DNA from 3 places in the Sphingomonas pollutisoli genome. Region 3 is predicted to be linked to each of the others. Evidence: predicted binding sites of a transcription regulator. Region 3 holds the regulator's gene; each other region holds the start of a gene.
What was found. Region 3 encodes LexA, which represses DNA repair genes until DNA is damaged. Its sites were predicted from a motif close to GTTCCNCNCTTGTTCT; they were not measured.

Region 1 (10,309 bases), on a different contig from region 3:
ACAGCACGTTTGCTTCAAATTGATGTCACAGCAGTTGAAGATCGCTGAAAAAGGCCTTGGTGGAGGTTGACCCGATTTGGTTTACACCAAGCTCGCCGAGCTCCGAAAGCTGCTGCATGGTGGCCTCGACCCGGTGCGGACCCGTGAACTCACCGACGAGATGAGGGCGGCAGGGTTGCCGCTGTGATGGCGCCAAACCGGCATCCTGCGTCAGCGTATCAGCATTGTGCGTCCGTCTCACCGATCGTGCGCTGCGTCTCACGCAATGTGCGTCGAGCAACGCCATCCGTCTCAACTAATCTGCGCCGAAAACTCCCCTCTATTGCGCGTTTGGTCGAGCATCATTGCAGGCCGCTATAACTACCAAGTCGGTGTACCTGCACATCGCCATGCCGGCGGGCTGCGACCCTGCCCTCGGGCGAGCGGTCAGCAACTGGAACGCTCAAGGGTCGCGCTTCTACTATCAGTGGGACGCGGCGAATAACCTGACCACCACGCGAGGGACCGAGACCACGGCTCAGATCGTGACCGTGGAGGACGGCTATCCCACCAACTCGACCGCCCTCGCGTCGACCAACCTGTGGACCAGCGGATCGACCATCACCCAGGCAGACGTGATCGTGAAGGCCGATTACCTCTGGTATTATGGCGATGAGTCGGGTGGGCGGTTCCATTGCCCGTCTACTCGGTCGAGCCCTCCTTCCGGCTCGTTTGATTATGAGTCGACCATGACGCATGAGCTCGGCCATGCTTTGGGCTTCGGTGAAGCCAACAACACGGCGTGCGTCATGCACTATAGTCAGCCGGCGGGCGTGGTGCGTCGCACCCCGTGCTCGACGGAGACGACAGCGCTTCGCAACGCCTACGGAGTGCGGTGATATGAGGGTCGCGGTGTGGTCGGTAGCGGGATTGCTGCTAGTGTCCTGCTCGCCGAACGCACCGCAACCCGAGGTCCCGGCCGGCTGGAAGTCGGTCGGGATCCCTTCGTGCTGCACGGTCGCCATTCCATCAGATGCGACTCTGAAGGCGGGAAAGGACCCGGTAGACGATCCGGTGTTCCTGCTGCGCGGGCCGGGCTACGAAGGCATGTTCACAGTGACAGGCCGAGGATCGGCGCTGCCGATCGCGAGCTCCGGGACCAACTACAAAGCGGATCAGCTCACGCTCGACGGCCGCCCCGCAGGCGTAGCTTCCTACCGTGTCGCCGACCCGAACTATCCCGAGCGCCGCAGCCTTCTGTGGACGTTTGCTGGGCGGAACGACGGATCGGGGAAGAACCTGGTGCTTGATCTTTCCTGCAAGGAAACGGGTTGTGCCGTATTCCTGCCTATGATCGGCTCCCTCGACGCAAAACCATGAATACTCGCTGCCTTATGGGTCAATGCCGACCGGGAAGCCGATCCGGCTTGTCGGCCGGCTGGAGCGTTCGTTATGGGGCGACGACGACTTTGGCCGGTTCCAGCTAGACGACGCCGCGGTCATCGCAGTCGACGGGCCACGTTGAGGCGGGCCCGGCTGGGCCGAAGGTCGAGCCCACGGGTTGGGTAGGCGGGATGTCAACGGCGGAGCAAAATCCGGCCACGGTGGCGGTGTAAAAGTAGGCCAGCGGTCGAGGCGTGATGACGACATGGAAAGGGCCCCGATCGGGGCCCTTTCCATGTCGTCGCGACCGTTTTCTCCCGGCTATGTCGGCGGGATCTCTCCGGTGTTCGGGTCGGCCGACACAGTGGCCTGGTTTTGCTCCGCCCTTCTGGCGGAGCGCCGGCCGGCGGACTGTTTGAGGCGGTAGCTGTCGCCATTCATGGTGAGGATGGAGACGTGGTGCGTGAGGCGGTCGAGCAGCGCGCCGGTGAGCCGCTCCGAGGCGAGCACTTGGGTCCAGTCCTCGAACGGCAGGTTCGACGTGATGATGGTCGAGCCGCGCTCGTATCGCTGCGACAGCACCTCGAAGAGCAGTTCTGCGCCGGTCGCCGACAGCGGCACATAGCCGAGCTCGTCGACAATGAGCAGCTTCACGGCCGCCAGTTCCCGCTGGAGTTTGAGCAGACGCCGCTCGTCGCGCGCCTCCATCAGCTGGTTGACCAGCGAGGCCGCGGTCGTGAAGGCGACGGTGAAACCCTTCTGGCAAGCCGCCAGGCCGAGCGCGAGGGCGACGTGCGTCTTGCCCGTGCCGCTGTTACCCAGCGCGATGACGTTCTCCCGGCGCAGGATATATTCCGAGCGGGCGAGTTCGAGCACCAGCATCTTGTTGAGGCTGGGGATGGCGGTGAAGTCGAAGGTGTCGAGACTCTTCACCGCCGGGAAGCGGGCGGCGCGGATCCGCCGCTCGACCGTGCGCCGCTCCCGGTCGATGAGCTCAAGCTCGATGAGACGCAGCAGGTAGCGCGGGTGGTCGATACCGTCGCGGGCGCATTCGCGCGCGACCTTCTCATATTCGCGCAGCACGGTCGGCAGCTTGAGCTGCTTGAGGTGGTGGGCGAGCAGCACCTGGGGTGTCCCGCCGGTCGTGCCGGTCGGCATCTTGTCGCTTGTCATGCCGCCAGCACTCCATAGTCCGCCGCCCGGGTCGTCTTCACGTCCGTCCGGGGCAGGTGCGGATAGGCGGCCAGATCGAGACGGGGCGGTCGCCGTTCGATACGCGCCAGCGCGATGAGCTTCACCGCGTCGAAGCCGATGGCGCCGAGCTGCACGGCCTGTGTCACCGCGTCGGTGACGACGGCGAGCGGCAGGGCTTCGAGCAGCCGCAGCACCTGGATGAACTCCCGCTTCCCCTTGTTGCCCATACGGGCTTCCAAAAGGTGGCGCAGATGCTGGAAGATCTCGGGCAGATCCCAGCCCTGCAAGGCGGCCGCCTGGTCGAGCGCGCCGGGCTTCTGCTCGATGAGCGCGAGATAGTGCAGCGGGTTGGCGACGAAGGCGCCCTCGCCATAGCTGCGCGGATGGCGGGCGATCTCCTCGCCGGCGATGCTGATGACGACCTCGTCGACGAACCCCTTCACCAGGACGTCGCGGAAGCCGTAGGCGGTCGGCACCGAATAGTCGTTGGTCCGGTAGCGCACCAGCGCGGTCGACGACACGCGCGCCGACCGCTTCTCGCACGGCTCCAGCGGCACCGCCGGCAAGGCCCGGAAGACCTGCCGGTCGGCGGCAAGCCGCTCGGCGATGGTGTCGGCATGGCGTCCGGCATGCCCGTTCTGTCGGGCCAGGCAGTCCTTCGCCAGGCGCTCGTTCAACTCGTCGAAGCTGGCCGCCACGGGAATGGGCACCATGAACATCGCGCGGGCGTGCTTTACCAGCGCCTCGACCTTCCCCTTGTCGTTGCCCTTGCCGGGCCGGCCAAACCGGTCGGCAAACAGGTAGTGGCTGACCAGCTCGGTGAAGGCCCGCGTGCGCTCGCGCTTGCCGTCGCCGCAGATCCTCGCCACCGCAATCTTCAGATTGTCGTAGAGAATGGACAGCGGCACGCCGCCGAAGAAGGCGAAGGCCGAAACATGGCCGTCCAGGAACGCCTCGGTCGTCTCGCGCGGATAGGCCTTCACGAAACACGCATCGGAATGCGGTAGGTCCATGCAGAAATAATGAACCTTCTGCCGCACGCCGCCGATCTCGGCCCACGCCTCGCCGAAGTCGACCTGGGCATGGCCCGGCGGGTGCGCCAGCGGCACGAACGTCTCCCGGCTGCGGGCCCGACTTAGCCGCACATAGTCCTTCACCACCGTGTAGCCGCCGCCATAGCCATGCTCGTCGCGCAGCCGCTCGAAGATCCGTTTGGCGGTGTGCTGCTGCCTGGCCGGCGACAGGCGGTCCTCGCGCAGCATGGCGTCGATGACCGGCAACAGCGGCCCCAGCTTCGGCTTCTCCGGCGGCTTCGCGCGCCGGTAGCCTGGTGGCAGCGAGAACGCGCACATCTTCGCCACCGTGTCCCGGCTCAGACCGAACACCTTCGCCGCTTCCCGGCGACTATGACCTTCCACGAACACGAAACGCCGAACGGCCGCGTAGCTCTCCAAGGCAAACATCCTCGCCGCCCCAAATGGAGCAGCTTACCACTGGCAGGATTTCTCTCCGCCGCACCGGCACCTATGCCGGCGCTCCCGTGGCCGGGTTTGTCACCGCCCTACACACGGGATAACGACGCAGCCGCTACGATCGGGGCGGTTCCTTTATACCGGCTGGGGCATGAAGAGAATCCTATCCCGACCATTGATCCCATTCGGGACGGTCGCGGCCAGCGCGCTTCGACTGGTTCAGTCGTAAACGTATATCTGTGCCCGCTCTATGCGCCACCCGCTGTTCGCAAAAGCCTTCCTTTCTGACGACCTTGCCGGCGGGCCATGACCGCACCGCATTTCTGCTGCCCGCCGCTTGTCAGAACTGTTCTGAAAACGTGCTTCGCAAAAGCGTCTGCCGGCGACGGGTTTGGAGAACCCACTGGTAGAAAGCGTGAGCACGACGCCTCGTTTGCAAGCAGCGGCGGATAATGGCGAGCACACTGGCAGATAATTTGAGCAGGTTGCCACGCGCCAGTGGCAGATAGCGTGAGCAGAAAATCTGGCTGTTTGCGAGCAGGCGCCGTTATGATTGCAAGCGCCTACAGATATTGCCGCTGGCGATCACGATCTCGATCCAGGGCCAGTGCTGTGCGACATGACGCGCCAGCGCAAAGCCGTTGATCGATCCCGGCATCTCGACATCGGAGAACAGCAGGATGGTGTTGTCGGCCTGCTCCTCCAGCAGCACGATCGCGGTATCGCCGTCCATCGCCTCATGACAGCGAAAGCCGGCGTCCTCCAGGATCAGCGTCATGTCCATCAGGATGATCGGGACGTCATCGACCGCGAGCGCGAAAGGTACGGTCGACGTGTTCATCACCTCTACAACCGCCTGTATCCATAATCGCTCCCGCGACCGGCACGATGCTGCCGCCAAATCGTTGATGGCCTGACGGAAATTCGAGGGAGAACATCGAATGCGTAGCCTGGTTGCTGTGTTCACGGTCGGGATATTCGCGATCGCGACCCCTGCCGGCGCGCAGGACATGCCCGGCGCAGTCGATCTGGGCGCGCAAGCGCGCACCCAGGTTCAGTCAGCGACTGCTCGTGGCTATGCCGAACGGGGCGGGGCGGCGACCGCGCGAGGTCCGAACGGGGTGCCACTGTCCGCTCGCGCGAAAAGCTATTGCGACAGCTATTCCGCACGGTTGCGCCGGTACGGCGCGAAGGATGGGCGAGTGATGAAGCTGGCAGCGGCCTGCCGGCAGGCAGGCTATCGCTATTGATCTCACCGCGCGATCGGCACCTGATCGATCCGCGTGGTCCAGGACGGGCTCTTGAAAGCACGCTTGGTGTCGTAGCTCTTCTGGCCAAAGCCCTCGGAGGCAAGCCGCATCGTGTTGCGGCCGAACCGCCCGTTGAGCCCGTCGATCGCGGCGAGCAGGGCAGGGGATCGCGGATCGGGCACCGCGAACAGGTCGGCCTGGTGCGCGGTCATCGGCTCCAGCCCCTCGAGCATGACGCCGCACTTGGTGTAGACGCCGCCAGTTTCGTACATGACATCCGCCATGCGGCCCGCCATACCGCCGATCACGCGCGGATCATTGGTCGCCGGCGACAGCCGCGCTATGCGCGAGGCGGACGGCGCGTTGGGCTTGAACCGGCTTCCGTGGGCAAAGGCGATCAGGCGGGTGGCAGCGAGATCCTGCGCGCGGATCTTCTCGGCCGCGCGGACCGCGCGGCGCACCATCGCCTCGCGCAGCGCCGCGACCTCGCGCACCGGCTCACCGAAGCAGCGGGTCACCGCGGTCGCCTTGGACGGGGGCGGCTCCGGCTCGAAATCGGTGCATTCGACGCCGTTCAGCTCGCGCACGAGCCGCTCCAGCACCACCGTCCCCACGTCGCGCGCGACCTCCGGGGGGAGGGCGGCAAGATCGGCCGTCGTCCTGACGCCGAGCGGTCGCAGCCGCTCGGTCATCGCTCGCGCGATGCCCCAGACCTCCTCGACCGGCCATTGCGCGAACAGGCGCCGCCGCAGCTCGATGTCGTGCAGGTCGACCACGCCCTTCCAGACCTTCTCCGACGCCTTGGCGAGGGCGTTGGCAACCTTGCTCAGCGTCCGGGTCGGGCCAAGCCCGATGCGGATCGGCAGGCCCGTCGCACGCTTGACGGCCGCGATCACGCGGTGCGCGGCCGCCACGTCGCCCAGGCCGTTCGGGAGCACCGGCAGGCGAAAGAACGATTCGTCGATCGAGTACACCTCGACCGTGCAACTGTGCTCGGCGAGGACCTGATTGAAGCGACGATTCATGTCGGCATACAATTCGTAGGAACTGCTGCGGTATTGGATGCCATGCTCGCGGACGATATCACGAATCTTGAACATCGGCGCACCCATCTTGATGTGCAGCGCCTTGGCCTCCTCGGAGCGCGCGATGGCGCAGCCGTCCCCGTTACTCAGCACGATGAGCGGTTTATCGCGCAGCGACGGGTCGAATACCCTCTCCGACGAGCAATAGAAGTTGGAGACGTCAGCGATCGCCCACATGGCGGTCAGCCCTGCAGGTTGCGCACGGAGGCGCGGACGACGCCCCACACTTCGACACTCTCATCCGCGATCACCGCGTCGTAGCGCATCCGCGCGTTGCGGGCCTCGAGGACCGGCTTGCCGTCGCGCCAGACCAACTGGCGGATCACGAAGCCCCCGTCGACCACGGCGATGACGATGCGGCCGCTAACCGGCGTGGCGTCGCGATCGACCACCACCACGTCGTCATCATAGATTCCAGCGTCGATCATGGACTGTCCGCTGACCCGGAACACGAAGCTGGCGGCGCGGTCGAGGCGCAGCAGCGCCACGAGATCGATCGCGGTTTCCTCCCAGTCCTGGGCAGGCGAGGGGAAGCCAGCGCCGGCCGCGCTCACCACCCTCAGGCGAAACGCTGGCGGCAGATCGGCGATCGGCATCGGTTGGGACAGGGGAATCACACACGCGGACATGCGCGCATGATATGCTGGATAAGAACATGAAGGGAACGAGATTTTCCTTTTGTTCTCATTTCGCATGACTCATAGAGTCATGGATGCCGATCCGCCCCGAAAACCGCTGGCTGTACCCGATCGACTGGCCGCTGCTGTCGGACCAGATCCGGTTCGTGCGGGCAGGAGGGCGCTGCGAACGCTGCCGGCGACCGCATCTTCGGCACGTCGCGCATCTGGGCGATGGGCGCTGGTGGGATAGCGAAGCGCGATGCTGGCGATCGGGAGAGGGGCGACGGGTGAAGGTCGGCGACCTCTTCGCGCTCGACGTCGTGCGGATCACCTATGTCGTGCTGGCCTGCGCGCATCTGGATCATGATCCTGGCAATAGCGCGCCGCGCAATCTCGCCGCGCTATGCCAGCGATGTCACATGCTCCACGATGCCGAGGAGCATCGCTGGCAACGCTGGTGGAATGCGTTTCGGCTGCGCGCGCTGCAGGATCTTTACGAAGATCCGCGACACGCTCGCGCGCGAGAACGACGGCGCGGCTAACTCGCGACTGACTGGCAAGCCTTAGCTGCGAAAAAGCCACGTCAGTCTCTGCAAGAACGATGCCGGAAATCTGCTAAGCCATTGATTTAACATAAGATATATTATCGAACAAAACAGGAACGTGGCTTGTGCCGGCTTGGCAACAGCGGCTTAACCAGCGGCCGAACTCTTAACTTGGCTCAATAGTCGAGGTTGCGTTTTTCCATCTGTGCGGCCGCGAGGTCCGCGACCGGACCAGCGCCTTCGGCCAGCTCGTAGATCGCTATCACAGCCCTGTCGTCGAGACGCTCGACCATTGCCTGGACCGCTGACCAGTTAGCCACGTCGAGCGCGACCGTCGTGCTTTCGTTACCGGACACGGCGATCGGCCGCATCAGCCATCTTCGACCAGCGATCGGCCGAATGCAGCATACGGTCCCTAGCATGGGGCAGAACGAGCTGCTGGGCCTCGGCAAGGTCGGCCGCTGCCCTCGCGCGGTAGTCGGCTGCGGTATCGGCCATGAAGTCCCCTCAGTTTAGGCCAGCGTTCTAAAACCCTGGCCCGTTTATCACTTGCCGTTCATCCGATCGCGGACCGCCTTCGCCGGCGCGAACGTCAGCTTGCGTGACGCCGCGATCGTGATCGCCTCGCCCGTCGACGGGTTGCGCCCCTGGCGCTCTGGGGTGTCCTTCAGCTTGAACTTGCCGAACCCGTTGAGGCTGACTTCCTCGCCGGTCGCGACAGCCGCGGTGATGTTCGCAAGGATCGCATCGATGACCTTCCTGGCGTCCGCCTTTGCGAGGCCATGGGTATTGGAGAGCTGTTCGGCCAGATCGGATGTCGTCGTCATGAACACGTCCCGGTGGTGAATGATTGGACCGGCCTTAGCCCGGTTCACGTCGCGCCGCCATCGGGAGTTGCCTCCTGCGCGCTCATCTCGCCCTCATAGGGGCGGACGAGCTTCAGGGCGTCTTCATAGCTGCCGTCGAGCCATGCCGTGTAATCGCGAGGGTGAAGGATCGCCGGCATTGCCTTGGGATGCCAGGGATCGACGGTGGCGTTGGGAGAGGTGGTGCAGATGGCATAGGCATCGCCGCGCTCGGTCGGCCGCCACAGACCGGCGAAGAAGGCGATGGGCTGGTCGGGCAGCGAAAACCACATCTGGCGGGGTTTGCCATCGTCGCCCGTCCCGCCGTCGGGATGCGGCTCGGCGAAGTGCGTGAACGGGACCAGGCAGCGCCGATCGGGATTCGCGATCGACGGCTTCCACATCGACGATGCGAGATTCCGCGCATTGGTGACGAACTTGTCCAGCTTGACCGCCGGGTCGCGCTTGCTCGCTACCTTGGTCGGGAAGCCCCATTCCATCGCGACCGGTTCGAGCGGACGGTTACCCTCCCCTGCCCGCCTGACGACCAGTCCGTAGCGCGCTGTCTTCTTGCCCGTCGGGAAGATCTCGCGCGGCACCGGGTAGGTCTCGTCCTCGGGATAAGGCGGCTCGAATCCGACCGCCCGCATCACCGCGGCCTGTTTGGCGCTCAGGCGATATCGGTTGCAGATCGATCGGCTCCTTCATCGTGCCCAGGTTAGAAGAACTCCCGGCCACCACGATACTCGCGCCAGGCATTATCCCATTTCGTGCCGACGTCGCCACTAACCGGCCGCGCGCCGACGTCGAATCCGGCCATCACGTCGTCGATATGCGGTGCCGGCGCCGGCGTGTTGAACGGCGCGATCCCGCGCGCCTTCAGGTGCCAGACATAGGCGCACTCGTGATCGGTGACCGGCGCGGCCTTCCCCCACGCCACGTCCTGGAACTGGCGCTGCGCCGCGCTCCTCGGCCGGCGCTCGCGCAGACGCAGCGCATCGTAGAACAGCAGATGCTCGCGCAGCAGCGCCTCGTAGCGTTCGATCGTGCGCGGGTTTTCGCCGTCCTGCTCCACCGTGCCCACTCCGTCAGTACGGGTGAAAATCCTCGCCAAACTCAATCCGATATGCTAGGCTTTGCAAGCCTAATTCTGACCAGCACGGTCAGCCACGGATTGAGGAAGGAGCGGCCATGTTGAACCACGAACCTGGCCAGATGGACTGGGATCGGTTCCCAATCGGTGGCTCGTCTTCAAACGGATATATCAATCCTAGCAACATGTACGATCAAATGACGCATGTAGGCCGGGAGGCATTGGCTGAAGCCACTAGACACGATGAATTTGAGCCACCCGAAGTGAGCGACAACTCACATGCAAAGCTTTTCTTTGTGTTTATTGCAATAGTAATGGCTTTCGCCTTCATCTTCACTCCCGGCCATTCCTAAGCTGGAACCGCCTCGGATCGACCGGAGCGCCATCCTTCCATAATTCATAATGAAGGTGCGAACCGGTCGATTTCCCGGTGCTGCCAACACGCCCGATCACCGCCCCAGCTTCGACCGTGCTGCCGACCTGGAAGCCAGACCGATCCTGCATGTGGAAGTATTTGCTCTGCGACCCGTCGCCGTGCTGCAGGACCACATAATTGCCGGCCCCGTTGGCCTGGAAGTCGTTTCGGATGACCTGGCCCGATGCAGGTGCGCGGATCTCCGTCCCTGCTGGCGCGGCAATATCCACCCCTCGGTGATGCCGTCCGGGCTCGCCAGTGACCGGGTCGATCCGACCACCCATTCCCGAACTCAGCCGCCCCGAAATCGGCAGCATCGCACGTTCACCGCGCGGGACTTCGTAAACATGGCTGGTGCCAGCTCCGATCCCGAGATTGTCACGGACCCAGTTGCGCGCGCCCTCAACACCGGGAAGTGTCGTCGTGAT
Region 2 (10,309 bases), on a different contig from region 3:
ATCTCGGCGGCCTGACGATCGCCTACGATGCCTATCGCGCCTCGCTCGCCGGGAAGGCGCCGCCGGTGATCGACGGGTTCAGCGCCGATCAGCGCTTCTATCTCGGCTGGGCGCAGGTGTGGCGGCGTAACTACCGCGAGGCGAATTTGCGCCAGCGGTTGCTCACCGATCCGCACAGCCCGTCCGAACAGCGCGGAAACATCGTGCGCAACCTCGATCCGTGGTATGCCGCGTTCAAGCCCAAGCCGGGCCAGAAACTGTACCTCACGCCCGAACAGCGCGTGCGGATCTGGTAGCAGGACGTAACGTATCCCAATCCGGCGTTCCCGCGAAAGCGGGAACCCAGAGCCAAGCAGAACACGATCTACGGTTCTTGCTACTCTGGACTCCCGCTTTCGCGGGGGAACCAAGTTTTAAAATCGGGTGACGATCCATTCACCCGTTCGTGCTGAGTAGAGATCGAGTAGGGCCGAAGGCCCGTATCGAGATGAGCAGGTGAACATGCCCCCGGCATGTTCAGGATCATCTGGGGGATGATCCGACCTGCTCATCGTATCGAAGCACAGGTTGCGCGCGGGGCGTGTGCTTCGATACGCCACCTCGATATGCCTGCTGCGCAGGCTACTCGGCGGCTACTCAGCACGAACGGAGTTGTATTGGCAGAGACTGATCATCGCACGCCGATATGTGATAGCCTCGCAGCCCAACCCTAGCCAAAGAAGGATAAGAATGGCCAGCCTTCCTATCCTCAAGTCCGCCGACTCGAACCCAACCCGCGACGCGGCGCTGATCGCCGGCGCGACCGGAATCGTCGCCGCCCTCGTGATCCTCGGCCTGCTCGGCAACGTCGTGATCGCCGCCGCCTTCCTCGCCACCGCGATTGTCGGGGGCGGCGGGATGATCGTCTTCCGGCGCCTGTTCCCGTCCAGCGCGGGCGAGGGCGCCGAACCCGATTGGGCGCTCGCGCGCACGCTCGCCGCCGCCAGCGCCGATGCGGTCGCGGTCACCGATCGGGCGGGGCGGCTGGTCTGCGCCAACGATCACTATGAGGCGCTGTTCGGCGGCTTCCCGACCCCGCCCGGTCTGCCGTTCGACGGCGACGGGGCCGAGCGGATCGGCGTCGCCGGGCGCCGCGCCTGGCGGGATGGCACCGCCACGCTCGACCGGCTGGTCACGCGCGGCGCCAGTGTCGTCGCGGATATCGCCTGCGCGGGCGAGGACGGGGATCTGCTCGTGTGGCGCTTCCGCCAGACCATGCGGGTCAATCTCGCCGCCACCGTCGAGGAACTCGTCGCCGGGCGTATCGGTGAGCAATTTGGTCGCGCCGGCATCATGGTCACGCTGATCGGGCATGACGGCCGCGTCATTGCCGCCAACAGCGTGCTGCGCGCGCGCGCGATGGGGCATGCCGATGCCGCGATCACGGGCCGCGACTTCGCGCGCTTCCTCATCACCGACGAACGCGGGCTGGTGCGGTTCGAGCGCGAGGGCATGCTCAAGAACCCGCTGCGCGTCTTGCAAATCCCCTTCGTCGAGGGCGATGACGCGCCGATGCTGGTCGCGCTGATCGACGAGGAGCAGAGCGGCGCGCCCGCCGTCGGCGCGAGCGCCAGCGCGCACGTCCAGACGCTCGTCGCGCTGATGCCGTTCGGCGTCGCGCTGGTCGGCAACGACGGGCGGTTCCTCCAGATGAACGAGTCGTTCGCGCGCGCCGCCTTGGTCGATCCCGCCGCGCCGCCGGTCTATCCGGGCGATCTCGTCGTGCGCGAGGACAAGGGCGTCATCGCCGATGCGGTGCGCCGTTTCGCAAGCGGCGCGACCCATTCGACCGATCTCGCCATCCGTCTCAAGGATCACCCCGACGAGCCGGTCGCGCTGTCGATCGCCGGCGCGCGGGGCTTGGGCGATGCGGCGGTGCTGCTGAGCCTCAAGGACAATGGCGAGGAGACCCGGCTCAAGCGCGAAGTGGCGCAGGCCACCAAGATGCAGGCGGTCGGCCAGCTCGCCGGTGGCGTCGCGCATGATTTCAACAACATCCTGACCGCGATCATCGGCCACTGCGACCTGATGCTGATGCGCCATTCGCCCGGCGACAGCGATTATGACGACATTCAGCAGGTCCGCGCCAATTCGAACCGCGCCGCCTCACTCACCCGGCAGTTGCTCGCCTTCTCGCGCCAGCAGACGTTGCGCCCGCAGGTGCTGCAACTGCCCGATGTCGTCTCGGAGGTGTCGCAACTGCTCAAGCGGCTGCTCGGCGAGAGCATCACGCTCAAGGTGAAGCATGGCCGCAATCTCGCGCCGGTGCGCGCCGATCCGGGGCAGCTCGAACAGGTGGTCGTCAATCTCGCCGTCAACGCGCGCGACGCGATGCTGGCCAAGCCGCCGAAGGGGGGCGCGGTGCTCTCGATCCGCACCTTCGCGATGACGGCGACCGATGTGCGGCGGATGGGCTCGGATATTCTGCCGGTCGGCGATTATGTCGGGCTGGAGGTGTCCGATAACGGTGCCGGCATTCCGCCAGATGTTCTGCCCAAGATTTTCGAGCCGTTCTTCACCACCAAGGATGTCGGCAAGGGCACCGGGCTCGGTCTTTCGACCGTGTACGGCATCGTCAAGCAATCAGGCGGCTACATCTTCGCCGATTCGAAGCCGGGGCAGGGGGCGGTGTTCAGCATCTATCTCCCCGTCCATACCGCGTCCGCCCCCGTCGCCGACACGGTGATCGCGCCGCCGGGCAAGCCGCTCGATCTGTGGGGCAGCGGCACGATTCTGCTCGTCGAGGACGAGGACATGGTCCGCGCCGTCGCCGAACGCGCGCTCACCCGGCAGGGCTATACCGTGCTCGGCGCCGAGCATGGCGAGGCCGCGCTCGAACTGCTCGCCAGCCACCCGCGCCCCGATCTGCTCGTCTCCGACGTGATGATGCCGCTGATGGACGGCCCGACGATGGTGCGCCACGCCCGCAAGCTTTATCCCGACCTGCCGATCCTGTTCATGTCGGGCTATGCCGAGGAGACGTTGCGCAAATCGATCGACCTCGAAAACGTCGCCTTCCTCGCCAAACCCTTTTCCGTGCAGCAACTTGCCGAGGCGGTGCGCGCGATGATGGGGGCGAAAGGGCTTGGCGCGGACGCGAGTTGATGGTTATGGACCCGTCATGACCGCACCCCGCAATATCCTGATCGTCGAGGACGAACCCCTGATCGCGATGATGCTCGAGGATTTTCTCGAGGTTCTCGACAAGGTTCCGGTCGGCACCGCCGATTGCGTGTCGGTCGCGATGGGTCTCATCGAAGCCGGCGGCATCGACGCGGCGATCCTCGATCTCAATCTGCGCGGCGGCGAAACCAGCCTGCCGATCGCGGACGCGCTCGCGGCGGCGGGCATCCCGTTCGTCTTCGCCACCGGCGGCTCGCACGACAGCGTCGCCGAACGCTTCCGCGATCGCCCCTCGCTCGCCAAGCCGTTCACGATGGACGGTGTGAGCAAGGCCCTCGACGCACTGGCCTAAACCCGTCGCCCCGGCGAAGCCCGGGGCCGCTGTGGCGGGACGATCGCCAAGTCATAAGCCGGCCCCGGCCTTCGCCGGGACGACGCGTGTTGGAAAATATCTGTTCCACTCTTGTTCCATTAGAACAAATAGGATACGTCGCTTCCAACACGCATTGAATGCGCAGGCACATCGGTTTAGCGACGGAGGCTCTCGTGGCGGCATCACTGAAGGTCATCGACACCAAAATGGCAGCTTCCAACACAAAGGCCGCGGATGAGCGGCAGAAGGCGCTCGACGCGGCGCTCGCACAGATCGACCGCGCGTTCGGCAAGGGCTCGGCGATGCGGCTCGGCTCCAAGGAGACGATGCAGGTCGAGGCGATCTCGACCGGCTCGCTCGGGCTCGACATCGCGCTCGGCGTCGGCGGCCTGCCGCGCGGTCGCGTGATCGAGATCTACGGCCCGGAAAGCTCGGGCAAGACCACGCTCGCGCTGCACGTCATCGCCGAGGCTCAGAAGACCGGCGGCACCGCCGCGTTCGTCGATGCCGAACACGCGCTTGATCCGGTCTATGCCAAGAAGCTCGGGGTCAACATCGACGAGCTGATCGTCTCGCAGCCCGACACCGGCGAGCAGGCGCTCGAGATCGTCGATACGCTCGTGCGCTCGAACGCGATCGACGTGCTGGTGGTCGATTCGGTGGCGGCGCTGGTGCCGCGCGCCGAAATCGAGGGCGAGATGGGCGACAGCCACGTCGGCCTGCAGGCGCGCCTGATGTCGCAGAGCCTGCGCAAGCTCACCGGCTCGATCAGCCGTTCGCGCTGCATGGTGATCTTCATCAACCAGCTCCGCATGAAGATCGGCGTGATGTACGGCAACCCGGAGACCACCACCGGGGGCAACGCGCTGAAATTCTACGCGAGCGTCCGTCTCGACATCCGCCGCACCGGCCAGATCAAGGATCGCGAGGAGATCATCGGCAACACCACGCGCGTCAAGGTCGTCAAGAACAAGGTCGCGCCGCCGTTCAAGCAGGTGGAGTTCGACATCATGTACGGGCAGGGCGTCTCCAAGATCGGCGAGATTCTCGATCTTGGCGTCAAGGCCGGGCTCGTCGAGAAATCGGGCGCGTGGTTCAGCTACGACAGCGTCCGGATCGGCCAGGGCCGTGAGAACTCGAAGAATTTCCTCAAGGAAAACACCGAGATGTGCGAGCGTCTCGAAAAAGCCATCCGCAGCCGTACCGACAAGGTCGCCGAAGAGATGATGGCCGGCCCCGAGGATGACGACATCGACATGTGAGCGAGCTTGCTGAAATTCGAAGCGGCGTTCATCCAGACGCCGCAAAGCCCGGAAAGGCCCGCCCCTGTGGCGGGCCTTTCAGTATGCCGGAACCGATCGCCTTCGTCCGCGCTTGAGTTTCATGACGATCACCGTTCACCATCTCGAGAACTCCCGCTCGCAGCGCATCCTGTGGCTGCTCGAAGAGCTGGGCCTGCCCTATGAAATCCGCCGCTACGCCCGCAATCCCAAGACGATGCTCGCGCCCGAAGCGCTCAAGCGCCTCCACCCGCTCGGCAAGTCGCCGATGATCGAGGACGACGGCCGCATCCTCGTCGAGACCGGCGCGATCGTCGAATATCTCGTCGAAAAAGGCGACGGTCGGTTCGCCGCCCCCGCACACCGCGACGCGGCGCTGCGCTACCGCCAGTTCCTCCACTATGCCGAAGGCTCGCTGATGCCGCCGCTGTTCGTGCTGCTCGTGCTCGGCCGCGTGCCGCTGTTCGGCCGCACTGCGCGTCGGCGATTCCGGCCGATGGTCGACGTGCATCTCGATTATGTCGAAACCGTCCTCGCGACGCAGCCGTGGTTTGCTGGCGACACGATCTCCGCCGCCGACGTGATGATGAGCTTCCCGCTCGAGGCCGCGCGCAGCCGCGCCGGACTCGATGAGTCGCGGCCCGCCACGATCGCCTGGCTCGATCGCATCCACGCGCGCCCGGCCTATCAGGCCGCGCTCGCCAAAGGCGGGCCCTACGCTTACGCGTGACGCGTGAAGCCGTGGCTCGGCGCATGCGGCGGCTCGATCTCGGCCGGCGCGGGCGGCTCGAGATCGCCCTCCCAGCGCGCGACCACGCTCGCCGCGATCGCATTGCCGACGACGTTGGTCGCCGAGCGGCCCATGTCGAGGAACTGGTCGACCCCGATTATGAGCAGCAGCCCTGCCTCCGGAATGCCGAACTGACCGAGCGTCGCCGCGATCACGACGAGGCTCGCGCGCGGCACGCCGGCGATCCCCTTCGACGTCACCATCAGCGTCAGCAGCATCGCGATCTGCGTGCCCAGTGTGAGCTGGATGCCGTAAGCCTTGGCGATGAACAGCGACGCGAACGTCATGTACATCATCGACCCGTCGAGATTGAACGAATAGCCGAGCGGCAGCACGAAACTGGCGATCTTGGCGGGCACGCCGAACCGATCGAGCGCCTCCAGCGTGCGCGGGAACGCCGCTTCGGATGAGGCGGTCGAGAAGGCGAGCAGCGCCGGTTCGCGGATGTAGCGGAGTAACATCCCCGCGCGCCGGCCGATCACCGCGAAGGCGAGCGCACCGAGCACGATCCACAAAGTCGCCAGCCCGAAATAGACGCTGCCCATGAAATAGGCGAGCTTGAAGATCAGCCCCGGCCCATGTTCGGTCAGCGCGGCCGTGATCGCCGAGAATACCGCGATCGGCGCCAGCCGCATGACGTAATCGGTGATCTGCAACATCACGGCGGCCAGCCCCTCGGCGGCCGTAACCAGCGGCGCCGCGCGCTCGCCGACGGCGGTGATCGCCACACCGAAGAACACCGAGAAGATCACGATCTGGAGGATCTCGTTGGTCGCCATCGCGTCGACGATCGAACTCGGCACGATATGCGTGATGATCTTGGCGACATCGAATCCGCTCGCGTCGAGCCCGACCGCGGCGTTGACCGGGGGCGGCGTGAGATGCGGGCTGAGCCCGAGCGTGTCGCCGAAATCCGAGGTGAGGTGGAACAGCAACAGCCCGAGCGTCAGCGAAACCAGGCTGGCGCCGATGAACCACCCGACCGACTTCAACCCGACCCGCCCGAGCGCGCCGGTATCCCCCATGTGCGCGATACCCACGACCAGCGTCGAAAACACCAGGGGCGCGATGATCATCTTGATGAGGCGCAGGAACACCGTCGTCAGGATCGAGAACCAGCCGGCGATGCCCTTGAGCCGCGCGGCCGCGTCGGGTGAGCCGTCATCGATACCGGCGTGGATCGTCCAGCCGAGCACGATGCCGAGCACCAGCCCGCCGAGGATGTACCACGTCAACCGCTTCGCCAAGTCTATTCTCCCGCTGGCCCCGTATATAGCGAAGGGCATTGCCCCGGCGCCGTCAAGCGTCCTATCGGGTTCCGATGCAGCAAAATATTTTCCTGGGCCGCCGCAGGGTGTTGAAGATGGCGGGGGCGTTGCCCTTGCTCGCCGCGACGCATGCCGTCCGCGCGGCCGAGCCCGATCTCGCCGGCCTGGCCGATATCACCAGGGACGCGGCGCCGATAACGGCCGCCGAACGGCTTGCCCGCATCTCACGCGCGCAGGCGCTGATGAAGGCGAACGGCATCGGCGCCGTGCTGGTCGAGGCGGGATCGTCGCTGATCTATTTCACCGGCGTCGCCTGGCATCGCAGCGAGCGGCTGACCGCCGCGATCCTGCCGGTCGAGGGCGATCCGTGCATCGTCACCCCGTTCTTCGAGGAACCCTCGGTGCGCCAGACGCTCGCCATTCCGTGCGATGTGCGTGTGTGGCAGGAAGACGAAGACCCGCTCAAGTTCGTCGCCGGCTTCCTACGCGAGCGCGGTCTCGCCAGCCGCGCGGTCGGGATCGAGGAGACGGTGCGCTACTTCGCGGTCGATGGTCTCGCGCGCGCCATGCCCGACGCCAGGATCGTTTCGGCCAATCCGGTCGTGCGCGGCTGCCGGATGGTCAAGACCGCGCCCGAGATCGCGCTGATGCAGCGTGCGACCGACGTGACGATCGCCGCCTATCGTTGGGTGTATCCGCGCGTCGAGAAAGGCATGACGCGCGAGCAGATCGCCGCGCTGATGAACGCCGCAACCCGCAAGCTTGGTGGCGATCCCGAATTCGCGCTGGTGCTGATCGGCGAGGCGGCGGCCTATCCGCACGGCAGCCGTGCGCCGCAGGTGGTCGCGGACGGGCAGGTGGTGCTGATGGATTGCGGCTGCACCGTTCAGGGCTATCAATCCGATGTGTCGCGCACCTTCGTGTTCGGCACCGCGAGCAAGGACCAGCGCACCGTCTGGGACCATGTCCGCGCCGGCCAGGCCAAGGCGTTCGCGGCGGCGCGGATCGGCACGCCGGCGGGCGCGGTCGATGATGCGGTGCGCGGCTTCTACGAGACCCTCGGCTATGGCCCGCGCTACCGGATGCCGGGCCTGTCGCACCGCACCGGCCACGGGATCGGGCTCGACGGGCACGAGCCCGTCAACCTCGTCCACGGCGAGACGATGCCGCTCGCCGCCGGCATGTGCTTCTCCGATGAGCCGGGGCTTTACCTGCCGGGCAAGTTCGGCGTCCGGCTCGAGGATTGTTTCCACATGACCCCGGGCGGTCCGAAGTGGTTTTCGGTGCCGCCCGTCTCGATCGACGCGCCGCTGGGGTGACGGTCAGGGCGTGATCGTCACGATCACGCGCTTGTAGCGGGTCAGCGGCGGCGTGCCCTTGTCGGTCACCCGCACGATGAAATGCGCCTCGCGCGGCTCGCTCACCTTGGGCGCGGTGAAGTCGACCGTGTGGATGTTGGCGGCGATGCCGTTGAGGATCGGCGTCTGCCAATGGCCGATCTCCTGATAGTGGAACCATTGGAAGCTCAGGCTGTCGCCATCGGGGTCGGTGCTGTCGACCGCGCTTAGCACGAACCGCTCGCCCGATTTCACCGTCAGCCGATCCGGCCCGCTCAGCCGCACCTCGGGCGGGTGGTTGGCCTCAGCGAATGGGCGCACCGTCCAAGCGATGCGGGCGGCGAAGTCGTTCTGGAAGTCGTCACGCCAGCGCCAGATCCCGGCGCGGAAATCCTTGATCTGCCGGTCGCCGGGAACCGAGGCGCGCCCGAACTCGCGCGCGACCTGCGGGGTGAAGCTGTCGATCGCGTTGGTCCAGATCGGGCGCGTCTCCGGTTCAATCACGACCCCGCTGAACCCGCTCGGGTCGGTCGTCGCGACCGGCGGGGTGTAGAGTTCGTACCGGCCGCCCCAGCCGCCCCAATCGGGATGGTCGGGGTTGCTGAGGCCATTGGGGAGCAGCGACAGGAAGGCGGGCGTGTCGCCCTCCATGCCATAGGAGACGTCCGGGTACATCGCGCCGAGCGGCCCGTGCCCCTGCTGAATGTTGTCGCGCAGCCACGCATTGCTGATCGTGCGGTTGTCGCCGCCGTCGATCAGCGTGTGGATGCCGGTCCAGGTGCCCGCGCCATAGCCGCCGGGGCTGACGACATAGAACAGATCGGGGAAAGTCTTGCGCAGCCATGCGCCGGCATCGTCCTGATCGGAGATAGTGTAGACCCGCAGCTTGGCGATCAGGCGCCGGGCCACCTCGGGCGAGCGCGTTTCGCGGATCGTGGACAGCGCCTGTGCGAGCGTGTTGACGCCGCCCCAGACCGAAATCCACAGCGGGCGCGGATCGTTGCGCTCCAATGCCTCGACGATCAGCCGCGACCCGGCCGTGTCCTTGCCGGTACCGACCGCCGCCATGCCATAGCCCGGCTGGCCCTCGCGAACGAGCGCGCGCAGACGGTCGGCCGTCGGATAGCCGGCCTCGTGCTTCGCCAGATTCGGCTGAACCTTGGCATAGGCCTGGATGATGCGGCGGATCGAATCGGGATGGATGGCCGTCTTCATGTGGACGGAGGTCGTCGCGACCAGCCCTTCGAGGTCGATCTCGTTCGCATAGAGCAACAGCCGGACGAAGGATTGCGTGTCGTCGGGATCGGCCTCGATGTCGCTCAGCACGATCATGCGGTGCCGCTCGGTCGGCGCCGGCAGCGGGGCCTGTGCGGTCGCTGGCATGACCGGAACGGCGAGCGGCATCATGGTCGCAAGCAGGATCGCCAGTTTTCGCAACGTCTTCTCTCCCTGTGGTGTTCATGGCGCCGGGCGGCGGCGGTGCCTTACAACCGGTGGATCGCGGTTGCCAGTGAAGCGAGGATGCACGGTTCGCCGCAGCAGCGCCACGCTTGAGAAGATACGCGGCCTCGCCTAAGTCGGCGGGATGATCTCGACCAACGACATTCGCCGCAGCTTCCTCGACTATTTCGAGCGCGAGGGGCATGCTCGCATCCCGTCCGCGCCGCTGGTGCCGCAGAACGATCCGACGCTGATGTTCGTGAACGCGGGCATGGTGCCGTTCAAGAACGTCTTCACCGGGTTGGAATCGCGCGCGTATTCGACCGCGACCTCCTCGCAGAAGTGCGTGCGGGCGGGCGGCAAGCACAACGATCTCGACAATGTCGGCTACACCGCCCGGCATCACACTTTCTTCGAGATGCTCGGCAACTTCTCGTTCGGCGATTATTTCAAGGAACGCGCGATCACGCTCGCCTGGAACCTGCTCACCAAGGAGTGGGGTATTCCGGCGGAGAAGCTGACCGTCACCGTGTACCACACCGATGACGAGGCGTTCGAGCTGTGGCGCAAGATCGCCGGCCTGCCCGAGGACCGTATCATCCGCATCGCCACCAACGACAATTTCTGGTCGATGGGCGACACCGGTCCGTGCGGCCCGT
Region 3 (10,309 bases):
TCGTCATCGACAATTATGACAGCTTCACCTGGAACCTCGTCCATTATCTGATGGAGCTGGGCGCGGAGGTGAAGGTGGTCCGCAACGACGCCCTTTCCGCGCGCGACGCGGTCGCGAGCAACGCGCAAGGCTTCCTGATCTCGCCCGGCCCCAAGACCCCGAACGAAGCGGGCATCAGCCTCGATCTCGTCGCCGCCTGTGCCGAGGCGGGCAAGCCGCTGCTGGGCGTGTGCCTCGGCCATCAGGCGATCGGCCAGCATTTCGGCGGCCGCGTCGTGCGCGGCGGGCTGATGCACGGCAAGACCTCGCCCGTCGTCCACGACGGCACCGGGCTGTTCGAGGGCCTCCCCTCGCCCTTCACCGCGACCCGCTACCATTCGCTGATCGTCGAGGATCTGCCCGAGGGGCTGATCGCCAACGCGCATGCCGACGATGGCTCGGTGATGGGCGTGCGCCACGCGACGCTCCCCATCCACGGCGTCCAGTTCCACCCCGAGAGCATCGCCACCGAACACGGCCACGCCCTCCTCGCCAATTTCGTGCGGCTAGCGGGGATCGCCACCAAACTCCCCTCCCGTGTGCGGGAGGGGCTGGGGGAGGACCTGCCCTCCTCACAACCGCCGCTCGTGCGGACACCCCCTCCCCTAACCCCTCCCGCAAGCGGGAGGGGGATTTGACCACGATCGCCCTGCTCCCCGACCCCATCTCGCCGCTCTCGCGCGAGAGCGCGGGCGAGGCGTTCGCCGCGATCCTCGACGGCACCGCGCCCGATGCCGAGATCGCCGACTTCCTCACCGGCCTCGCGATCCGCGGCGAGACCAGCATCGAGATCGCCGCCGCCGCGCGCGCCTTGCGCGAGCGCATGATCGCGATCGAAGCGCCCGCCGGCGCGATCGACGTCTGCGGCACCGGCGGCGACGGCCACCACACGCTCAACGTCTCGACCGCGGTGTCGATCGTCGTCGCGGCGTGCGGCGTGCCGGTCGCCAAGCACGGCAACCGCGCCGCCTCGTCCAAGGCGGGCGCCGCCGACACGCTCGAGATGCTCGGGCTCGATCTCGACCGCGCCGCACGCGATGCCGAGGGTAGCCTCGCCGACATCGGCATCGCCTTTCTGTTCGCCGCCAGCCACCATCCGGCGATGAAGCGCATCACCCCGATCCGCCGCGCGATCGGCCGCCGCACGATCTTCAACCTGATGGGCCCGCTCGCCAGCCCCGCGCGCGTGACGCGCCAGCTCATCGGCATCGCCCGCCCCGATTACGCCGCCACCTACGCCGCCGCGCTCGCCGAGCTCGGCACCGAGGCGGCGCTCGTCGTCGCGGGCGAGGAGTCGCTCGACGAACTCTCCTGCGCCGGCCCCAGCGTCGTCGTCGCGCTCGGCATTCCCAACATCGCCGACCGCATCACGCCGGAGGATGCCGGCCTGCTCCGCCACCCGCTCAGCGCGATCCGCGGCGGCGACCCCGCGCACAACGCGCGTGCCCTCCGTGCCCTGCTCGACGGCGAAACCGGCCCGTACCGTGACGCCGTCCTCCTCAACGCCGCCGCCGCGCTGATCGTCGCCGGCACCGCCGACACCCTGAGCGAAGGCGCGGACACCGCCGCCGCCGCGCTCGACGATGGCAGCGCCGCCGCGCTGCTCGACAGATGGATCGCCTACCGATGACCGACGTGCTCGACCGTATCCTCGAAACCAAGCGCGCCGATGTCGCCGCGCGTAAGGCGACCACCTCGCTCGCCGAGATCGACGAGCGCATCGCGCTCCGTACCAAGCCGCGCGGCTTCCGCGCCGCGCTCGACGCCAAGGCGAAGACCGGCCACGCGCTGATCGCCGAGATCAAGAAGGCCAGCCCCTCCAAGGGCCTGATCCGCGCCGATTTCGATCCGCGCGCGCACGCCATCGCCTATCAGGCCGGCGGCGCCGCCTGCCTCTCGGTGCTGACCGACGAGGAATGGTTCCAGGGCGCCGACGAGTATCTCACCATCGCACGCGACGCCTGCACGCTGCCGGTGTTGCGCAAGGATTTCATGATCGATCCGTGGCAGGCGCCCGAGTCGCGCGGGCTCGGCGCCGATTGCATCCTGCTCATCATGGCGGCGCTCGACGACGCGCTGCTCGCCGAGATCGAGGCGAGCGCGACCGAATGCGGTATGGACGTGCTGGTCGAAGTCCACGACGCCAAGGAGATGGAGCGCGCGATGAAGCTCAAGTCGCGGCTGATCGGCGTCAACAACCGAAACTTGCGCGATTTCACCGTCGATTTCGCGCGCACCTACGAACTCGTGTCGAAAGCGCCCAAGGACTGCACCTTCGTCGCCGAAAGCGGCCTCACCACCCGCGCCGATCTCGATGCGATGGCAGACCACGGCATCCACTGCTTCCTGATCGGCGAAGCGCTGATGCGCCAGGACGATCTAGAGGCGGCCACCCGCACGCTGGTGGGATGAGCGCGGCGTCCGCACTTCCCTTCCCCTCCCTGGAAGGGAGGGGACCGAGGGGTGGGTCGGCCCGCGCGGAAACGCTGCGATCCCCTCAGGCCAACCCACCCGCGACCTTTCCGAAAGGGGAGCGCACATGACCGCCCTCACCCACCTCGACCAAACCGGCGCCGCGCACATGGTCGATGTCGGCGGCAAGCCCGTCACCGCGCGGCAGGCGATCGCCACCGGCCGCATCACCATGTCTGCGCACGCCGCCGACGCGATCCGCCACGGCACCGCGCTGAAAGGCGATGTCCTCGCCGTCGCGCGCATCGCCGGCATCATGGCCGCCAAGCGCACCAGCGACCTCATCCCGCTCTGCCACCCGCTGCCGCTCACGCGTGTGCGCGTAGATCTCGCGCCCGACGCCGAGGGCGTCACCGTCACCGCCACCGCCGCGACCGAGGGCAAGACCGGCGTCGAAATGGAAGCGCTCACCGCCGCCAGCGTCGCGCTGCTGACGATCTACGACATGGCCAAGGCGATCGACAAAGCGATGGTCATCACCGGCGTGCGGCTGCTGGAAAAGCGCGGGGGGAAGTCGGGCGAGTGGCGGGCTGCGAAGGTTTAATGCCGGGCGGTATCCCGATCGACCGACACCTTTATAAACGTGAGGCAATTGCATCCGAAGCGCCCGTAGCAGCGTACTGTGGCTTTATGGCAACAGCGTGCCAAAACTTCTACACGACAGTTTACGAATCGTCGCCGCGTGCTAGATATACGGTATCCTTACGCTCACGCGAACAGGAGTAGTTTGTTTATACTGTCAACCGCTAAATTCGCGCTGGTTTGGTACATAGTTGCCTCGCTGGTTAGAATGAATGTGGAAGGATCGGCAAAGACGTAAGTCTCGATGATCCATACTGTTTCAGTATACTCGAAATCGTTCGAAAACGGTCCCAGCAGAGTGTTAATGGCGCTCGATTGATAGTGGTGCTGGGGGAGGAACGCTTCCGAAAGGAAAATTCCGTATGGGATGCGGATGTTCTTCCCCCCTCTCGTGGAGGGCGCGTGGTAGACTGGTCCCCGTCTTTAAAACACTATCCACATTTCGATAAGCCAATACGCCACAAAGATATTGAAGAACTGGTACGAAATCCAGATGCTGTTTCTCGCAACAGCTTCTACCCGTTCATGCGCTTCGAGGAAAAGTGGCAACCCTTCCGCGATAAGGTCGGAGGAAAACCTAAGAAAAAGATTCGACAGCTCCGTTTCGCAAGCAGACGTGACGCTTATATCTACTCGTACTATCGGCATATTCTTCGCGATCCGTATGAAGCATCACTAAGGGCGCGCGATCTCGAACATAGCGTGATTGCTTATCGCAAGCTGGTAACGCCTACAGGCAAAGGGAAGTCCAACATCGACTTCGCTTTAGATGCTTTCAACGTCATCCGGAATTTTGGCCACGCGGCGGTCGTTACGCTTGATATCAGCGCATTCTTTGAGAGCATCGATCACGAATTGCTACGACAGAAGTGGTGTAGCCTGCTTGGCACGGCCGAACTTCCCCGTGACCACCGAGCAGTGTTTCGCGCGATCACTCGATATTCGATCGTCGACCGAGACGCGGCGTACGAACGCCTCGGCTATCTTACATGGGAAGCGAAAGGCGCTGGTAAAATTCCCGTTTACACCACGGGGTTTAAGGACATGCCCCGGCAGCTATGTTCAAACAGCGAATTTCGCGAGAAAATATGTGGAAAGGGTGGCACGTTCGCTAGTTTGATCGAAACGAACGAAAATGATTTCGGCATTCCTCAGGGATCACCGATCTCCGATATGTTAGCAAATATTTATCTTATCGACTTCGATAGCGCATTGAAGGCGTACGTAGATGCCGTTGGCGGCACATTCTTTCGCTATTCTGACGATATAATCATTATTGTTCCCGGCGAAGAAATTGAAGCAATTGCAGCTCGGGACTTTGCTATGAATGAAATCAAGAAACATGGGTCAAAGCTTCTTATTAAAGAAAGCAAAACATCTGTATTGAGATACTTTTCGGTTCCTGGCGGACAAGACTTCAAAAAGATACACGGCGAACAAGGTACAAATGGGCTAGAGTACCTCGGCTTCCGTTACGATGGCAAAGCAGCTTATTTGCGGGATAGCACGATGTCGAGACTTTACCGAAAGGTCACTCGCTCGATCCGCGCAGAGGCGCGTGCATTGGTACGGCGATATCCAGAAAAAGATCAATCATATATAGAAAGCAAGTTTAACGCTGCGAAATTTATGCAGCGCTATGGAAGAGTCGAAGATTTTGACCCGAAAGCCAGCTACGATACTTGGACTTTCTGGACATACGCTAGGCGGGCAATCGAAATATTCGGCCCGTTAGGTAAACCGATCAGCGGCCAGTTGAAAAACTATGGACAAATTGTTCGGACACGAATGACGCATGAAATTGCGCATGCCCTCTCCTAGCGAATAATATATAACTGGCCCGGACCTCAACATGCCACCCCTAGTCTCCGTAGACTCCGCCCTCACCCGCCTCCTCGCGCTCGCAACACCCGTCGCGCCCGAAACCGTCCCGATCCGCGCCGCCGCCGGCCGCTGGGCCGCGTCGGATGTCGCGGCACTCCGCACCCAGCCCTATGCCGATCTCTCGGCGATGGACGGCTATGCGTTGCGCTTCGCCGATCTGCCCGGCCCCTTCACCGTCATCGGCGAGAGCGCGGCCGGCACGCCCTTCGCGGGCAGCGTCGGCGCGCGCGAGGCGGTCCGCATCTTCACCGGCGCGACGATGCCCGCCGGCGCGGACAGCGTGCTGGTGCAGGAGGAGGCCGCGCGCGACGGCGCGATCCTCAGCGTCACCGGCGCCGGCCCCGCTTATGCCGGCCGCAACGTGCGCCGCGCGGGGCTCGATTTCCACGCGGGCGACGTGCTCGTGCCGGCCGGCGCGCGGATCACCCCGGCGCGGATCGCGGTCGCGGCGACCGGTGGGCACGGCGCGCTCCCGGTCCGCCGCCGCGTGCGCGTCGCCACCGTCGCGACCGGCGACGAACTGGTCGCGCCCGGCGCGCCGCTCCCGCCCGGCGCGCTGCCCGAATCGAACGGCGCGATGCTCGCCGCGATGCTCGCCGATCTGCCGGTCGAGGTGATCGATCTCGGCATCCTGCCCGATCGGCTCGACACGATCACCGCCGCCTTCGCTGCCGTCGAGGCCGATATCCTCGTCACCACCGGCGGCGCGTCGGTCGGCGATCATGATCTGGTGCGACCCGCGCTGGAGGCAGCGGGCGGCAACCTCGATTTCTGGCGGATCGCGCTGCGCCCCGGCAAGCCGATGCTGGCCGGGCGGCTGAACGGCGCGGTCGTGCTCGGCCTGCCCGGCAACCCGGTGTCGGCGTTCGTCACCGCGACGCTGTTCCTGCGCCCGCTGATCGCGCACATGAGCGGCGCCGCCGATCCGCAGCCGCGCCGCGCGACCGCGATCCTCGGCGAAGACCTGCCCGCCAACGATCACCGCGCCGATTACCTGCGCGCCGAGACGCGCGGGGGCCGCGTGTACGTCGCCGCGATCCAGGACAGTTCGATGCTGCGCACGCTCGCCCGCGCCGATTGCCTGGTGATCCGCGCGCCGAACGCGCCTCCGGCAAGCGCCGGCGACTCGGTCGAAATCCTGCCGATCGGCTGATGGACACCGCTTGACTTGCATCCTACCGTTCCATATTGGTTCCGCATCTGTTCGGACGGAGGAACGCGATGCTCACTCGCAAGCAGCACGAGCTGATCTGCTTCATCAACGATCGCCTGGAGGAAACCGGCGTGTCGCCCTCGTTCGAGGAGATGAAGGAGGCGCTCGATCTCAAGTCGAAGTCGGGCGTGCATCGGCTCATCAGCGCACTCGAGGAGCGCCAGTTCATCCGCCGTCTGCCCAACCGCGCGCGCGCGCTCGAAGTGCTGCGCATGCCCGAGCGGGTCGCCGCCGCGAAGAAGGCGGCTGTCGCGCCGCCCGCCAACCTCCGCCCGCTGCCCGAGCCCGCCAACGACGTGATCGAGATCCCGCTCCACGGCCGCATCGCCGCCGGCGTGCCGATCGAGGCGTTCGAGGGCCAGTCGATGCTCGCGGTGCCCGCCGCGCTGCTGGGCGGTGGCGAGCATTATGCGCTTGAAGTCGCAGGCGATTCGATGGTCGATGCCGGCATCCTCGATGGCGATTACGCGCTGATCCGCCGCACCGAGACCGCCCGCGACGGCGAGATCGTCGTCGCGTTGATCGAAGACGCCGAGGCGACGCTCAAATATTTCCGCCGCGAGGGCGCGATGGTCCGTCTCGATCCCGCCAACCGCGCCTACGATCCCCAGCGCTACGCCCCCGCGCAGGTCCGTATCCAGGGAAAGCTCGCCGGCCTGCTCCGCCGCTACGACTGACCCGCCACGGGTGACGGTCCTCGCTGTGGCTCACGATAGCGATGTTTCGGGTCGAAAAGGTGATCGCCACTCCACCCGTCTCGGCCAGCGTGGCGGCGTCGAGCTTCAGCCAGCGCGGCGAGCAAGCGCGCGGCAATCGCCGCTCGGAGATGACGATATCGACGCCGGCGCAGAGCGGGACGAGCTGCTCGGACGGAACTAAGTAAGCGCTGCGCGTGGCGAGGATTCGCCAAGCCCCGCGGCGAACGAGGCACAGATCGCGGCTGCACCGCGCGTCAGGCTGCTCGGACATCAGCAGCGGCACCGCATCGACCCCGCCATTCTCGGCGAAGGTCGATGCGGTATAATCGCCGGTCCGATCCCGCAGCACCGCGAGGTTGCCGCCCGCCGTCCGGATCGCCGCGTGCCGCCCGTCCCCGGTGACAAGCAGATCGGGCGCCGGCGTCAGCACCGCCCATGCAGCGCCGATCACCAGCGGCACCGCGCCCAGCCGCCGCCACCGCGTCCGCCACAAGGCGATCCACAGCCCGCCGGCGACCATCAGAGCATAGGCGCCCGCAGGCATCGCCGGTATCGACGCGACCGCCCCCGGCAACCCCGCCACCGAATGCGCGATCCACAGCAGCAGATCGAGCGACCGCGCCGCGACCCACCAGAACGGCCAGCCGGCGCCGACGCAGTCGAACAGCAACGCCAGCGCCTCGAAGGGCATCGTCACGAAGGTCGTCAGCGGAATCGCGACGATATTGGCGACCGATCCATACACGCCCGCGCGGTGGAAATGGAACACCGAGATCGGGATCAGCGCCAGCTCCACCACGACGCCCGTCAGCAGCAACGAGCCAAGCCCGCGCAGCATCGCCCGCCCGCGCCCCTCCTCGTGCGGCCCGAACCAGCGCTTGATCGCCGGATGCTCGTGCAGCGATACGATCGCCGCCACCGCCGCGAACGAAAGCTGGAAGCTCGGCCCCGCGAGCGCCTCGGGATAGAGCGACAGCACCACGAATGCGCCCGCCGCGACCAGCCGCAGCGTGATCGCCTCGCGCCCCATTGCCAGCGCGACCAGCACCAGCAGCGCCGCGACGCACGACCGCACGGTCGGGACTTCGGCGCCGGTGAGCAGCGTATAGCCGATCGCCGCGACCGCGCCCGCCCCCGCCGCGATCAACGGCACGCGCCAGCGTAGCGCGATCCACGGCACCAACGCGAGCAGCCGTCCGACGATCAGCATGACCGCGCCGACCACGGCGGTGATATGCAGCCCGCTCACGGAAAGCAGATGCGCCAGTCCGGAACGCCGCATCGCCTCCGCGTCTTTCTCGGGGATCGCGCCTTGGTCGCCGGTCGCGAGCGCGGCGGCGATCGCGCCGGCGCCGCCGGGCGCGCTCGCCTGAATGTGGCGCGACAAGCGTTGCCGCAGGCCGCCCCCCGCCGCCTCGCCCGGTATCAACACCGCCACGGGGGCGATGCCGCGACCGGTCGCACCGATCCCATCGAACCAGGCCACTCGCGCGAAGTCATAGGCGCCCGGCACCGCCGGCGCCGGCGGCGGGAGCAGCCGCGCGCGCAGCCGTATCGTCGCGCCCACCCCCAGCCCCGTCGGCACGTCCGCGACGGCCAGATTGACGCGCAGGTGCGGCGGCAACACCGGTGCGGTACGATCGCCTTCCGCAAGCACGCGCGACGGCGCCAGCCGCAACCGCACGAGATCGCGCGCCGCGATCGGGTCGACCCGCTCTACCTTCGCCTCGAACCGGGCCAGCACCGGGCCGGCCAGCGGCGCGACGCCGACCGACTCGGCGCGCCACCAGACGAGCAGGACGCCGCACGCGACGAGCATCGCCGCCACCGCGAGCGCTCGCCCGGCGCGTCCACCGTGTCCGATCGCCACGGCCGCGAGCGATACGCCCCCCGCCCCCAGCGCGGCGACGGTCCACGTCAACGGATCGGGAAGTTCCAGCCACAGCGTGACACCCGCGCCGAGCATTACCGGCAGCCACAGCACCAGTTGGTCGCGCTCGGCTTCGAGCCAGCGCTCCAACGCCGCCACCCAAGCGGGCGGCCAGCCGATTTGAAGCGGCGAAGGTCGCGTGCTAGGGGCGTCGGCGGCTAAGCTGGCCATCGATACTCATGTCTGGGAGCAAGCGCGGTTGGGCGCAACATCTGATAGCGCGGCGGCCACGTCCGGCACGCCCGAAACCGCAAACATCGTCACCCGGTTCGCGCCCTCGCCGACCGGCTATCTCCACATCGGGGGCGCGCGCACGGCCTTGTTCAACTGGCTGTACGCCAAGGCCAAAGGCGGCAAGTTCCTGCTGCGGATCGAAGATACCGACCGCGCGCGCTCGACCCAGCCGGCGATCGACGCGATCCTCACCTCGATGCGGTGGCTCGGGCTCGACTGGGACGGCGATGCCGTGTTCCAGTTCGAACGCGCGGCGCGCCACGCCGAGGTCGCGCACCAGATGGTCGAAAGCGGCCACGCCTATCGCTGCTACATGACGCACGAGGAACTGGCGGCGATGCGCGCCGAGGCGGAGGCGGCCAAGCGCCCCCTGCGCGTCCGCAGCCCGTGGCGCGACCGCGCGCCGGAAGCGGGCGACAAGCCCTACGTCATCCGCCTCAAGGCGCCGACCGAGGGCGCGACGACGATCGTCGATCGCGTCCAGGGCAGCATCACCGTTCAAAATTCCGAGCTCGACGATCTCATCCTGCTGCGCTCTGATGGCACACCAACCTATATGCTGGCCGTGGTGGTCGACGATCACGATATGGGCGTGACACACGTCATCCGCGGCGACGATCATCTCAACAACGCCTTCCGCCAGTTGCCGATCATCAAGGCGATGGACTGGCCCGAGCCGATCTACGCGCATGTGCCGATGATTCATGGGCCGGACGGGGGCAAGCTTTCGAAGCGGCACGGCGCGGTCGGCGTGGAATATTACCGCGACGAACTCGGCATGCTGCCCGAAGCGGTGGATAATTACCTGCTTCGGCTCGGCTGGGGTCACGGCGATGACGAAATCATCAGCCGCGAGCAGGCGGTCGCGTGGTTCGATCTCGACGGCATCGGCAAGTCGCCGTCACGCTTCGACCTCAAGAAGCTCGAAAACCTCAACGGGCATTATATCCGTGAGGCGGACGACGGCCGACTGGCCGCGTTGGTCGCGGCGCGGTTCGATCCCGCATTGAGCGAGGATCAGCGCGCCCTGCTCGAACGCGCGATGCCGTCGCTGAAGCCGCGGGCAGCCAGCCTGATCGAACTCGCCGATGGCGCGCAATTCCTGTTCCGTCAGCGTCCGCTCGCGATCGCGGTGGAAGCCGCGCCGCTTCTCGCCGGAAATGCGCAACCGTTGCTCGCTGCACTGCACACGGCGCTTGACGCGCTCGACGGCTGGGATACGGAGGCGCTCGAGTCTGCGGTTCGGCAGGTCGCCGA

Region 1: the regulator LexA is predicted to act here: its motif matches at 7,014-7,029, upstream of PX554_RS21960 (LexA family protein).
Region 2: the regulator LexA is predicted to act here: its motif matches at 3,617-3,632, upstream of recA (recombinase RecA).

What each region holds. Positions count from the first base shown of each region.
Region 1 covers NZ_JARFNJ010000013.1:66,781-77,089, forward strand. The annotation lists gene PX554_RS21920 (hypothetical protein) at 26-280, opposite strand; gene PX554_RS21925 (zinc metalloprotease) at 372-878, shown strand; gene PX554_RS21930 (hypothetical protein) at 880-1,359, shown strand; gene istB (IS21-like element helper ATPase IstB) at 1,684-2,520, opposite strand; gene istA (IS21 family transposase) at 2,532-4,019, opposite strand; gene PX554_RS21945 (response regulator) at 4,576-4,869, opposite strand; gene PX554_RS21950 (hypothetical protein) at 4,970-5,278, shown strand; gene PX554_RS21955 (Y-family DNA polymerase) at 5,281-6,540, opposite strand; gene PX554_RS21960 (LexA family protein) at 6,546-6,959, opposite strand; gene PX554_RS21965 (hypothetical protein) at 7,076-7,525, shown strand; gene PX554_RS21970 (hypothetical protein) at 7,705-7,899, opposite strand; gene PX554_RS21975 (hypothetical protein) at 7,874-8,026, opposite strand; gene PX554_RS21980 (HU family DNA-binding protein) at 8,074-8,355, opposite strand; gene PX554_RS21985 (SOS response-associated peptidase) at 8,400-9,065, opposite strand; gene PX554_RS21990 (hypothetical protein) at 9,092-9,448, opposite strand; gene PX554_RS21995 (hypothetical protein) at 9,565-9,819, shown strand; gene PX554_RS22000 (conjugal transfer protein TraG N-terminal domain-containing protein) at 9,800-10,309, opposite strand, start outside.
Region 2 covers NZ_JARFNJ010000004.1:332,687-342,995, reverse strand. The annotation lists gene PX554_RS10875 (M13 family metallopeptidase) at 1-296, shown strand, start outside; gene PX554_RS10870 (hybrid sensor histidine kinase/response regulator) at 730-3,144, shown strand; gene PX554_RS10865 (response regulator) at 3,161-3,514, shown strand; gene recA (recombinase RecA) at 3,709-4,797, shown strand; gene PX554_RS10855 (glutathione S-transferase family protein) at 4,919-5,545, shown strand; gene PX554_RS10850 (dicarboxylate/amino acid:cation symporter) at 5,536-6,852, opposite strand; gene PX554_RS10845 (M24 family metallopeptidase) at 6,927-8,192, shown strand; gene PX554_RS10840 (DUF1593 domain-containing protein) at 8,196-9,647, opposite strand; gene alaS (alanine--tRNA ligase) at 9,796-10,309, shown strand, end outside.
Region 3 covers NZ_JARFNJ010000002.1:95,705-106,013, forward strand. The annotation lists partial or broken gene PX554_RS03880 (anthranilate synthase component II) at 1-566, shown strand, start outside; gene trpD (anthranilate phosphoribosyltransferase) at 674-1,669, shown strand; gene trpC (indole-3-glycerol phosphate synthase TrpC) at 1,666-2,451, shown strand; gene moaC (cyclic pyranopterin monophosphate synthase MoaC) at 2,579-3,055, shown strand; gene PX554_RS03900 (reverse transcriptase domain-containing protein) at 3,415-4,914, shown strand; gene PX554_RS03905 (molybdopterin molybdotransferase MoeA) at 4,946-6,130, shown strand; gene lexA (transcriptional repressor LexA) at 6,199-6,867, shown strand; partial or broken gene PX554_RS03915 (ComEC/Rec2 family competence protein) at 6,872-8,989, opposite strand; gene gltX (glutamate--tRNA ligase) at 9,018-10,309, shown strand, end outside.